Regions from separate parts of the Shewanella sp. SR44-4 genome, predicted to be linked through region 2. Evidence: riboswitches for the same ligand, from Rfam matches in the RefSeq annotation. Region 2 holds a riboswitch; the other holds the start of a gene.

Region 1 (6,892 bases), on a different contig from region 2:
TTTTAGTCGCATCAATGATGCTAAGCGAAATCGTGTCTAAAGCAGCTTCACTGATCGTTAATGTTCCTTGCATCAATTCATCACGTCTAAACCAATGCAAAGTGATTTGTTCGCCAAGGGTTCGACTTTGCAGTTGCTGTTCTAATTGACTGGTTACTTGCAAGTGGTCTGCTGCAATCAATAAATCACCCGCACTTAATCCCGCTTGATGTGCTGGACTGTGTTGGCTAACCGTTAGAATTTTTAACCCTAATGATTCCGCTTTTGTTTTTGCGCCAAAACCAATGTTATAACCTGTAGCTCCAGCACCACCCAAATCAGTTGCACCTTCACTGGCCCGTAAACTCATATTCACGCCCACTTGAGCCAGTAATTCTTTTAGTGGCAAATCGTCTGTGTTGTCGAGATAAGTAAAGATATCGTCACAAGGACGATTTAATAGCGCTTCAACAATCTGTTGATGGCTTGACGATTCTGTACCTACACCCGTTAAACCATATTGTTGCCAAAGTGTACGCATAACATCATCAAGGCTGTATTTACCTTGGGTTTCAATACGGATAGTTAAGTCTACATACAAGGCAAATAGTGCGCCTTTAGTGTAATAACTGACAATTGCATTAGCGGCATTTTCATCTTGCTTATAAAACTTAGTCCAAGCATTAAAACTTGATTGCTTTAAGGTTTGTTTGAAGCGACCCTCGCCTCGGTATACTCGAGTCATAATTTGACTGAGTAAAGTAAGGTAACCTTTCTCATCAATACACTGAGATTTAAAGGTAATTAAATCATCGTAATATGACGTGATACCTTCGTACGCCCACAATTGAGAAGTATAAGACTCTTGTGATAAATCAAATGGCGTAAACTCAGCAGGTTTAATCCGTTTAACGTTCCATGAGTGGAAATATTCATGGCTGCACAGTGATAAATAAGTGCGATAACCTTTATCTACTGGCGCATCGAGTGACAAAGGTAAGTCGTTGCGAGAGCACATTAACGCTGTTGATGCTTTATGTTCTAAACCGCCAAAACCATTGTCCAAAACGGTGGTCATGAATACATAACGCTTAAAGGGTGCTGGAGTGCCAAATAAATTAATTTGATATTCGCAAATCGCTTGTAAATCTTTGGCTAATCGAGCCATATTTGCCCTGTGTTTGCCACTGAGTACGATATCGTGTGGCACACCAGCAGCGAAAAAGGTTTCGATGGCCAGTTCACCCATTTCAACGGGATGGTCAATTAAGTCATCGTAGTTTTCAGCGCTAAAATCACCAAAGCTAAATTGTTCACCTGATGCTCTAGTCATGCTGGTGGCTAGCGTCCAATGAGCTAATTCTGCAAGTGCAGGTTTGGCAATGGTGACGGTATGTGGTTGAGACTCAAGACCATTAGCCGCTAGAAACACGCTACTGCCATTAAAAAACCCATGATTAGTATCAAGGTGTGCAGTGCGAACAGACAAATCCCATGCATAAATTTGATAACACAGAGTGATATCACTGCCTTGGTTATTCAATTGCCATGTTTGTTTATCTAATTGAGTGACTGCAAGCGATTGTAGATTCTCTTTGGCATCAATTTCAATGATATTTTTGGCAAAATCTCGGATCATGTAGCTGCCAGGTAACCATGCTGGTAATGAAAAAATCTGAGATGGATTGGCGTTTTTTAGCGTAAAAGTCACTTCAAATAAATGAGCTTTTGGGTCGACCGCATGAATATGATAATGCATAAAGAATTCCGAATGAGTGGCAAGTCGCAATCAAAACGATTGAGCTATAATAACCAATGCTGCCAAAATTGACTCACTTAAGCAAACGAATCCCATTTTAGGCAAAATATTACCCATAAAAAGCGTTTTTACTGGAGTGATAGTTCAAAGAGTTGATAGTATTATCAATAGCATCAATGCAGTTATCTAATGAGGGCATCCAAATGGCCGAAGAAACCATATTTAGCAAAATTATCCGCCGTGAAATTCCAGCGGATATTTTATACCAAGATGAATTAGTCACCGCATTTCGGGATATTGCTCCGCAAGCTCCTACGCATATTCTGATTATTCCCAATCATTTAATCGCGACAGCAAATGATGTTAAAGCGTCTGATGAATTAGCATTAGGGCGGATGATAACAGTAGCGGCCAAACTTGCCGATGAAGCCGGTATAGCTGAAGATGGTTATCGCTTAATCATGAATTGCAATAAGCATGGTGGTCAAGAGGTGTACCATATTCATATGCATCTTTTAGGGGGTAAACCATTAGGCCCAATGCTGAGTCGTGGATAATGAAAATTAACAGTGATTTTTTCCCGTTAACTGAAGTCGCCACCCGTTTTGTCAACCAGTTAGCTCAGTGCCGTCGTTTAGGGCTTTCAGTGCAAGAAGCCAGTGAGCATCATGTGTTAATTGAGTTACCTTACAGTCAAGATATTATTGGTTACCCCGACACCGGAGTCATTCATGGTGGGGTGATCACAACCTTGATAGATACCGCTTGTGGCACAGCCGTGGTATGCGCCATTTTGAAGAAGTACCAATCGTTAGAGTTGTCTCCAACATTGGATTTACGTGTCGACTACATGAAACCCGCAGAGCCTCATAAGTCGGTTTATGCCTTTGCTGAATGCTATCGTTTATCGTCAAGCGTTGCTTTTACCCGTGCGATAGCATATCAAGACAGTATTGATGAACCTATCGCTCACGCGGTGGGTTCTTTTATGCGAATTAGTCCAGAAATGGTCGGCGAAGAGTTTCGTCAAGTGTTAATGGGGAATTTACCGGGGGCGAAATCATGAGTGAGCCAACCCAAATAGAGACACAAAAGGGTTTAGATGTTCAAGATGTGGTTAAACGTGCCATTGAACTGAATGATTATAGTTACCTACTTGAGAAAGTACCTTACTCACAATTTATTGGCATGTCAGTGGCCCGTTTTGGTGATGAAATGGTATTTAGACTGCCGGCTAAAGATGACAACATTGGTAATCCGATTTTACCTGCAATACATGGCGGAGTGATTGCTGGGTTTATGGAAATGTCGGCAATTGTACAATTAATGGTATTTATGCAAGCCAAGAAAGTGCCTAAAATTGTTGATTTCTCAATTGACTATTTACGCGCAGGTTTACATCAAGATACCTTTGCAGAATGTAAAATTACTCGCCAAGGCCGCCGTGTGGCTAACGTCAGTATGAACTGTTGGCAAACCAACCGTAAACAATTGATAGCCACTGCCAGAGCACATTTTTTGATAGATTAAGTCAACGCTTTACATTAACAGCAAATAAGGAGATAGCATGAAAATAACGTCAATATTTGTGTTCGCATTAGCATTGTTGCTTAGCGCCTGTGCGCATAACACGGCAGGTATTTCGGTAGACTCAAGCGGGCAGGTTAGAGTCGATAGCAGCTCTTTTGCCAGTGATGTCAATGTTGTGGATATTTCATCTGTCATGGTTGCTGACTTAATCAAAGCATCGGCGCTAATTCAAAGCAAATCGAGCACTGACTTACGTCTGCAATATAAATTCACTTGGTACGATGCTAGCGGATTTACAGTTGAGGATGAAGCAAGCAGTTGGAAGTCGGTTAAATTACATGGTAAACAGCAGTTGCAAGTGGGTGCGGTAGCGCCCAATACACAAGCTATTCGATTTGAGATTTATGTGCGCGAAGCTTTCTCAAATTAAGCCACGCTACAGAGAACTTGAAGAGACATGATTACTGAGATTTAATATAAAGTTAATCAATTATATTTTTGCGTTATCAAATTGTATCGCTGCTCGTGTATTCATGGTGAAGTTAGTTTATAATCGTGATCGCCAAGGGGTGTTCAGTAAAACCTGAACTGAGATGTCTGTATGACGAACCCTTAGAACCTGATCCGGCTTATACCGGCGTAGGAATGGGCCACACTATTTATGTGCACCTCTTATTCGCTACTCTTGCCGGATCTCAAAATCACTATTTGAGGTCCTATGTTCACGAAAAACTCTACTAGGTTACACCAAACACCTATTGCCTTAGCGGTAATGGTGGCATTAAGCTCGCCTGTGGTTATGGCTAAAACGGCCGATGTTGAAAATGTCACTCCCGAATATGAAAAAATGGAAGTGATTGTTGTTAATGCTGATTTTAGTAATATCAGCCTTGATAAAATGCCGTCAAGCGTGACGGTTATTGATGCCCAGCAATTAGAAGACGAAGGGGCGCAACATTTTGAAGATGTGCTCAATTCTATTGCCAACTTTAACTGGTCTGGTGGCAGTTCTCGTCCTAAATTTTTCCAAATTCGTGGTGTCGGCGAACAAGAACAATATCAAGGTGCACCTAACTCATCGGTTGGCTTTGTGGTCGACGACATCGACCTATCAGGCCTTGGCATGGTGTCGAGTATGTACGACATGCAGCAAGTTGAAGTCTTGCGCGGTCCACAAGGTACTCAATATGGTGCTAATGCACTAGCTGGATTAATTTACTTAAAAAGTAATGACCCTACCGAATCATTTGAACATGGCGCAAAAGTCAGTTTAGGTGATGACAATCTTCGTACTCTTTCTGGTTTTAGCTCTGGTCCACTCAATGACTCAGGTAAATTGCTCTACCGTGTATCACTAGAACAGCACAATCAAAATGGTTACCGTGACAACCTTTATCTTAACCGTGATGATACCAATGAACGTGATGAATTAACGGCTAGGGCTAAGTTCCGTTGGTACGCTACTGACGATCTTCAAGTTGATTTAACCTTATTGCATGCCAATTTTGATAATGGTTACGATGTGTGGACATTAGATAATAATCGCAGTAATACCTTAACTGACCAACCCGGTGTTGATACACAAAAAACGACTGGAGCAGGGGTTAAGTTCATATACACGGGTATGCAAGCATTTGACTTCACATCATTAACATCATTTGCGCAAACTGATCATCATAATGGATATGATGGTGATTGGGCCAATTCGGATTATTGGGCGAGTAAAGCATGTACTGTGTATGACGACGCAGGAGCGGCCTCAGGTACTGAACCTTGTGTTTATGATTACACCTGGGACAAAAAGGGCGATCGTAAAACCTTTACCCAAGAGTTCCGTTTATCATCCAAAGATGCAGGACGCATCTTCGCCGGTAGTACCGACTGGTTATTGGGTGTATACGCGATGAATTTAAAAGAAGATAACGACTTATACTCGGAATACAACACCTGGCCAGATGAAGTGTTGCAGTCAAACTATGAGGCGACAAACTATGCCATATTTGGTCAATTAGACAGCCATTTAGGTGATGATTACTTATTGTCGACTGGGTTGCGTTTCGAGCGCCGCGATAGTGATTATAGTGACAGCAATAAAGATGATTTTGCCCCATCAGAAGATATGTGGGGCGGCCATATTGCGTTGTCAAAAGCCATTAATGCTAATCACAATGCTTATGCTCGTGTCGCCCGCGGTTATAAGGCGGGTGGTTTTAATATGACACTGCCTGCTGAATTGTCTGACAAGAAACAGTTCGACACTGAGATTTTATATAACTATGAAGTTGGCTTAAAATCGAGCTGGTTTGATGGAGAAGTGGATTCTACCTTGGCGCTATTTTATATGGACCGCCAAGACCAACAAGTTGCCGCCTCTTTACAAGACCCAGATAGCCCGCAGCGTTTTATTCTATTTACCGAAAATGCTGGCAGTTCAAGTAACTATGGCGCGGAACTCGATGCAAAATGGTATTTAACAGAAAATATTGAATTCTATGGTAGTTTCGGTTGGTTAGAAACTGAATATGGCCAATATCAATACAGTGACAAATACGGTTCTACCGTCGATTTATCTGGGCGCGACTTAGCGCATTCACCTAAATTTACTTACAGTGCTGGTATGACTTATGTTGCTGATTCTGGTTGGTTTGCAAACGTGAATGCCAGTGGTAAAAGCCAGTTTTATTATTCTGACAGCAATGAATCTCAGTCAGAAGCCTATACCATTTATAACGCCCGTTTAGGCTATGAAACGCCAACATGGTCGGCATATTTATGGGGCCGCAATTTGTTTGATGAACAATATGGTGTGCGAGGCTTTTACTTTGGCAACGAACCAGATCAAGATTGGGTCGATAAACAATATATTCGTTACGGTGATCCGCGCCAAATGGGTGTGACATTAGAAGTTCAATTTATGTAATGACATAAAATCGCTGTAGCCTTTGTTGCAGCGATTTTTATTAAGGAATAGAAATGAAGTTAACTGCAGAAATCAGTATGTATCCGTTCAATGAAAACTATCTCGATCCTATCCAATGGTTTATCGGCAGAGTGGATAGTTATGACAATATTCAACGAGTGACTAACGCGATGGCAACCCAAGTCTGTGGCGAGTATGCTGATGTAATGTCGATGCTAGCCGTTGAAATGCAAGCCGCACATCAAAAGTGGGGTAAAGCTGTTTTTGTGTGTAAATTTATCGGTGGTGAGCTCAACCTAGCTCATAGCGAATAACCACAATGAATGATCTATTTATAACGCTACAACAAGCCTTTAGTGAAGCGTCATTAATGACGTTTTGGGAGGCTGTTGCCGTTATGCTAGCGCTTGCTTACTTAATTCTTGCTATGCGGACTAATATCTGGTGTTGGTCGGCAGCATTTATTAGTACCGCCATTTACACTGTACTATTTTGGAATGTATCGTTATTGATGGAGTCAGTCCTTAATATTTATTATATGGGGATGGCGGTATATGGTTATTGGCTGTGGTTGCACGTGCCACCTTCTCAGCAAAGCAATTTGCACAATTCTGAGCTGCATAATGGTACTCAGCACAACATAGAAACCAATCACCTTAATATTACCAGTTGGTCTTGGAGTACTCACGCTCGGCTTATCGGCG
Region 2 (6,892 bases):
AACTTGCTATCGCTTGTAACATTGTATTGTGATCTGAAAATTTTCCCGTTCCGGTGAGTAACCGAGACGAAAATTGATGATCGGCTATCGTTAACATCATTAACCTCCAGCAACGGCAGAAAAGACGGTGATATTGTCATCGGCTTGACACACTATATGCATCCAACGACTTCGAGGCACAACAGTATCGTTGACCACAACGGCCACTCCTTGAGTGGGTAAATCGCTGAGTATAAGTAGTTCAGCCAAATTCAAATTGGCCCGAACATGTTGCTCGACACCATTAAGGTGCAGGGTTATTAGCTCGAGGGGATCAGTTTGTGACATTAGACCGCTCCTGATGATCAGTTAATGGATATTGATGACATACTTCACATTGTGGGTCTTGACTCATTTGGGCATGCTGCCAGCGTAAATCCTTACCATTAAATCGATGTAGAACACCATATTGGGTAAAGGTATTGCAGATGTGCTGAAGGCCCACCAGCGCTTGCATACTGGCGATAATACCCACAGCAGGCCCTAGCACTCCAGTTTGAGTACAATTTTGCATAATGGGGGTATCAAGTGGATATAAACAACAATAGCAACCGCTGTATGAATGCGAATGTGTGTGGGAAAAATCGATACAAAATAATTGCCCCTGATATGCACTGATAGCACCACTAACCAAGGTTAACTGATGCTGTACACACATTTGGTTTATCAGTTGCCTCGCACTCACATTATCAGTGCAATCAAACACCACAGGTTTTACCGCAAATCGTTTAACAAGCTGATTAAAATGCGCTGATGTAACTCGTTGTGCTAGCACATCGATGGTGATTTCAGGGTAAGCGCTACTAAGCACATTTTTTGCAATGCTGACTTTGGCTTTGCCAATATCAGCGGCCCTGAACAGGAGTTGCCTTGGTAGATTGGATAGTTCAACCACATCATGATCAATTAACAGTATTTTCTGAACACCCGCGGCTGCTAAATAGTGCGCCACTAAATGCCCTAAGCCTCCAACACCAATGATCACTACAGCGCTATTCATAATGGCAAGCTGCCCTGCTTCTCCAATATCGCTCAGTAACATGGTGCGCGAATACTGAATATAATCTCGATCAGATAAAGTACTCATACGCCCTCCTGAGATAAATTAGCTTTAGGTAAAGGTCGGGTAAGCTGCAACCATTTATGATGCAAAGTTCGATAAGCCTTCGCCGGATCGTCAGCAGTAGTCACCGCTCTTACAACGGCAGCATCACCAACGCCGGTATCCGCAATCAACGCCAAATTACTGAGATCGATCCCGCCAATAGCAACGGTAGGATAATGGCGCGCAAATAAACTGGCATAACGTTTAAGTTTACTGAGCCCTTGAGGCGCGGAAGGCATTTGCTTGGTCGTGGTAGCAAAAATATGCCCAAGAGCAATATATGAAGGCGAACATTGGTGGGCGAATAAGGCTTCAAAATAACTGTGACTCGATAGCCCTAACGCCATTCCAGCAGCAGCTATCGCGGTTAAATCTGCAGTTGCCATATCTTCTTGGCCTAAATGAACCCCAAACGCACCGTGTTTAATCGCCAGTGGCCAATGATCATTAATAAACAACTGAGCATGATATTCGCGACCGAGTTTGATGGCCTCAATGATATTGGCTTCGAGTGTTAATCCTTGTAATACATGGCTGTCATCAGTATCGATATTAATAGCTAACTTGGCACGATATTGAACCGTCTTACAGCCCGCTTTTAACAATTGTTTAAGCATATCGATATCAGCTACAACAGGATAAATCCCCAAGGGTTGATGCAGTGATTTAAAACCATTCGGTGCAGCTTGCTTGCACGAATCATCAGCGAGATGCTCAGAAGATACCAACTTGATTGATGGCATCATGCCTAAATCATCAGGCCAACCAGTACGGGCTAAGACACCAGGTCCTTGACCAAGGCTTACGCCTAAAGTAAGTCCCTTATTGACGTAGGCTTTTGCCAGCACAATAGCATCATGAATCACGAACTCATGGGCAATAAAACACGCTATGGCAGATGATAATGTGCAACCACTGCCATGATTATTGGTGGTTGCTATCCGCTGGCTACTTAGCATAAACACCGCATTACTGTGTGTAATACTGGCACCTTTAACGTTTTTACTCACATATACATCTATTGCATATTGTTGCTGCCATTGAGCATCACCGCCTTTAGCGAGCACATTGCATTTAAATGTATCGGCTAACAATTTGGCATCGCAGATCATTTGCTGTTGCTGAGCAACCTTGTTATCGACATCACAATATTGCGCTAACGCATACGGAGAACATAAACGTTTCAATTCTTGCTGATTAGGCGTTAGTAAATCAATTAAGCCAATGAGAGGACTAAAATCGAGATCGATAGGATTAAAGTGCGCACCACTACTGGCGACCATGACAGGATCAAGCACCACAAAAGGTACCATCATCTGAGTAGCACGCATTTGAGCTAAACAGCCAGCTAATAGGTCCACCTGTGCTTGGGATGCCAACAGGCCAATTTTAATCGCCACTGGCGGCAGATCGGCAAGTAAACTGCTGAACTGAGCCAACAACATGGATTCAGAAACGGTTTCAACAAGACTCACACTGACTGAGTTCTGTGCGGTTAATGTGGTTATTACGCTACACCCGTGACACGACAAGTCTTGCAAAGTTAATAAATCAGCTTGAATCCCTGCACCACCACCACTGTCAGAACCCGCTATGGTCCAGACAATGGGTGGGGTTTGCGTTATGGATTCACTGACAAATGTCGATGAATTCATGGCGATTATTCCACCTCAACCGTTAAGTCAGTATCAACTTGTGCGACAGATTTGACGTCATGATAAAGCGCCGATCCCGACGCTTTGAACTCTGCCGACTTTTGTGCCATCGCTTCCGCCGGATTTATGGCTTGAGCCGTATGTTGAGCTTGATAAGCACTAGCGGAAGATACTTCAATCTTAAGTGCTTCAGCTTGTTCAAGATTCGCGGCATATTCACGCACTTCGTGGGTTATTTTCATCGAACAGAATTTAGGTCCACACATTGAACAAAAGTGAGCCACTTTTGCCGATTCTTGTGGTAACGATTCGTCGTGGTAAGCACGAGCGGTATCAGGATCAAGACCTAGGTTATATTGATCTTCCCAACGGAATTCAAAGCGGGCTTTTGATAACGCATTATCACGTACTTGCGCACCTGGATGACCTTTAGCGACATCAGCAGCATGAGCTGCAATCTTGTAGGCAATTAAGCCTTGTTTTACATCTTCTTTATTTGGCAAACCTAAGTGTTCTTTGGGGGTGACGTAACACAACATCGCCACGCCGTACCAAGCCATCATGGCAGCGCCGATACCAGAGGTGAAGTGATCATAGCCCGGCGCAATATCGGTTGTTTGTGGGCCTAAGGTATAAAATGGTGCTTCGTCACAAAGGGCCAATTGCTTTTCCATATTGACTTTAATCAATTGCATTGGCACATGACCAGGGCCTTCGATGATGGTTTGCACATCATATTCCCATGCAATTTTGACCAATTCACCTAAGGTTTCTAATTCCGCAAATTGCGCTTCATCATTGGCATCGGCAATTGAACCGGGGCGCATACCATCGCCTAACGACAATGACACATCGTATTGGGCGCAAATCTGGCAAATATCACGAAAATGTTCATATAAGAAACTTTCTTGATGGTGGCTTAAACACCACTTAGCCATAATTGAACCGCCACGTGACACAATGCCGGTAAGGCGTTTAGCGGTCATGGGTACATAACGCAATAACACCCCAGCATGAATCGTAAAATAATCTACGCCCTGCTCGGCTTGTTCAATCAATGTATCTCTAAATACTGCCCAACTGAGGTCTTCGGCAACGCCATTAACCTTTTCTAATGCTTGATAAATCGGCACGGTACCAATTGGCACTGGCGAATTACGGATAAGCCACTCACGCGTTTCATGAATATAACGTCCGGTCGACAAGTCCATGACCGTATCTGCACCCCAACGGGTTGACCACACCAGTTTTTCAACTTCTTCTTCAATCGAAGATGTCACCGCTGAATTACCAATATTGGCATTCACCTTCACCAAAAAATTACGCCCAATAATCATAGGTTCGGTTTCAGGATGGTTAATATTCAACGGAATAATCGCTCGACCTCGAGCGACTTCATCACGGACAAACTCAGGAGTGATAAGTTGCCCAATATGCGCACCAAAAGCCTCACCTGGCGCTTTTTGAGTCAATACGCTATCGGTTACTTCAGCGCGAGCCATGTTTTCACGAATGGCAATGTATTCCATTTCGGGGGTAATAATACCTTGACGAGCATAATACATTTGGGTCACGCATTTGCCAGACTTGGCACGTTTAGGCGCGACAAGGGCGTCAAAGCGTAAATGATCGAGTCCATCATCGGCCAGCCGCTGTTGGGTAAAGCCCGAACTTGCACCCGTTAATTGCTCAGTATCTTGTCGCTCATCAATCCATGCTTGACGGATTTTAGGTAAGCCTTCACGCACATTAATATCGGCAAGGGGATCAGAATAAGCACCCGCGCAGTCATAAACCATTATCGGCGGATTGGCTTGTTTAATGGGTTCAGCGTCAGTACCACCAATGACGGTATCAGTTTGATTCACTTGGCGCATAGCGACGTTGATATCAGCACGACTACCGGTTAAATAGACTTTTTCTGAATTAGGATGTTGTAACGGTTTAAGAGTATCAATAAATTGTTGAGCGTTAGCTCGAGTTTGACGACGGTTTGGATTTGACATTAGCAACCTCAATATTAAGAGTAGAGTTGCTTGTCTGGAGAGGTGTTGATAGCAGCAGTAAACGATAAAAATACTATTGCTTACGTCAATAATCACATAGAAAAATACTAAAGTAATAACGTAACTGGATATATAAACCGATAAAAAACTCGGAGGTAAACGTCCATTTACGGTCTTGTTAATACGTTATTTATCTTCCCAACTATCATGATTATTACGCTTGTTTCCTTCGCAGGTTCTAGCCTGATCAGGTTCAACGGATCCCGAATAAACGGTCTCAGCCATAATGGCACTCCGACAAGATGTCCCGCAGTATAAGCAAGCTTGTCGCTAAATAACAAGCACTAAAATAATCATTTCATACAAAAGTTATCAATCCACATACCAGAAACTAATATGAGGTTATTGATATCCCCATGGTTCATCCATCACCACAGACAGGTATTTATCAAGGTGCGACACTATGTCGCATTCATCATATTTATTAGTAGATTATAATTTCAAAAAACTGACAAACACCTTTGAAATATATTCATCAAAGGTTGATAAAAATAACAATAAAGGTGATGACTTTGGCAAATAAAGCAATCCAAACCATTAAATCAAATACAAATTACCCATGGGTTTACTCATCAATTTCATTGACTATAATGTTTGCTATTACACCTCAAGTAATGGCTGAGCAGTACGATAAGCAAAATAGTGAAGGCATTGAGCGGGTTGAAGTACATGGACAAAACACGACTAACAAAGACTTACTCGGCTCAGCCCAAAGCTTACTTGAAAAGCAAGGAGTAGACTTTTCTGAAGCAGGTGGCGTATCGGCATTACCGATTTTAAATGGCATGATGGGCGATCGCATTAAGGTGCTCATTGATGGCAGTGATATTACCTCATCATGTGCAAACCAGATGAACCCGCCACTTTCTTATGTGTCAGCCAATCACATTAGTTCGACCCAAGTGGTTGCTGGAGTCTCTCCGGTGAGCGCCGGTGGCGATAATATTGCCGGCGTAATTAACGTCACTAGCTTAACCTCTGTATTTACCGATAGTGACAATGTGACATGGCAAAGTGGTAACATATCTAGTGGTTACCGAAGCACCAATGACGCCATTCTCGCAGGTGTAAATGCCACAGTTGCGAGTAAAACATTAAGCTTTAGTTACCAAGGATCATTTGAAGATGCAAACAGCTATACCGACGGCCACGGCGATAAAGTACTAGACACCTTATACCAATCACAAAATCATGCATTAACCGCTGCTTGGCAAGATGACATTCAACAAATTGCTGTCAAATTGACCCATCAACATATCCCCTTTCAAGGTTTCGCTAACCAGTATATGGACATGACGAATAATGACAGTTATGGCGCATTAGTGCGCTATCAACGAACGCTGGAAAATGAAGGCGAGTTCACTGCCCAAGCGAACTGGCACAATGTCGAGCATCAAATGGGCTTCTTTACCGATGAAAAAACCGGCATGATGCCAATGAAAACTAAGGGTAAAGATTACAGTTACCAACTGCATTGGCAGCTACCAATGAGCTCAGACAGCACCTTATTAATTGGCCAAGAATATTATATTTATCAACTTGATGATACATGGCCTGCGATTGAAGGTTCAGCCATGATGGGCCCAAATGATTACGTCAATATTAATGATGGCGAACGTCAACGTGTAGCTCTTTATGGCGAGTGGCAACAAACACTTAATACACGTTGGTGGCTGTCTGCAGGTGTTCGTTATGAATACGTATCAACCAGCACAGGTGAGGTTCAGCCTTATAACACCATGAGCATGATGGGCATGACCAATGTTAATGCCATAGCCGCAGATGAATTTAATGACCTCTATCGAAAGCGCAATGACAATAACATCGATGCCACCCTTCTTGCTCGCTATCAACTCAGCGATACTGAAGTGATAGAGCTTGGTTTAGCCCGAAAGAACCGCGCACCCAATTTATATGAGCGATATAGCTGGGGCCAAAGCACCATGGCCACAACGATGATTGGCTGGTACGGCGATGCAAACGGCTACATAGCCAATCCAGACCTTAGTACAGAAACTGCACATACA

What was found. Region 2 has a riboswitch for thiamine pyrophosphate ahead of thiC (phosphomethylpyrimidine synthase ThiC). Riboswitches for the same ligand answer to the same signal wherever they lie in the genome.
Region 1: it holds a riboswitch for thiamine pyrophosphate, as region 2 does, so the genes downstream of both, H5125_RS08325 (TonB-dependent receptor) here and thiC (phosphomethylpyrimidine synthase ThiC) in region 2, are expected to answer to the same signal.

What each region holds. Positions count from the first base shown of each region.
Region 1 covers NZ_JACJDU010000013.1:5,486-12,377, reverse strand. The annotation lists gene H5125_RS08350 (M61 family metallopeptidase) at 1-1,738, opposite strand, end outside; gene hinT (purine nucleoside phosphoramidase) at 1,942-2,295, shown strand; gene H5125_RS08340 (PaaI family thioesterase) at 2,295-2,804, shown strand; gene H5125_RS08335 (PaaI family thioesterase) at 2,801-3,268, shown strand; gene H5125_RS08330 (YcfL family protein) at 3,306-3,698, shown strand; TPP riboswitch at 3,824-3,931, shown strand; gene H5125_RS08325 (TonB-dependent receptor) at 3,987-6,188, shown strand; gene H5125_RS08320 (hypothetical protein) at 6,242-6,502, shown strand; gene pnuC (nicotinamide riboside transporter PnuC) at 6,508-6,892, shown strand, end outside.
Region 2 covers NZ_JACJDU010000008.1:63,168-70,059, forward strand. The annotation lists gene H5125_RS05995 (thiazole synthase) at 1-97, opposite strand, end outside; gene thiS (sulfur carrier protein ThiS) at 100-327, opposite strand; gene H5125_RS06005 (HesA/MoeB/ThiF family protein) at 314-1,126, opposite strand; gene H5125_RS06010 (bifunctional hydroxymethylpyrimidine kinase/phosphomethylpyrimidine kinase) at 1,123-2,799, opposite strand; gene thiC (phosphomethylpyrimidine synthase ThiC) at 2,805-4,805, opposite strand; TPP riboswitch at 5,013-5,112, opposite strand; gene H5125_RS06020 (TonB-dependent siderophore receptor) at 5,372-6,892, shown strand, end outside.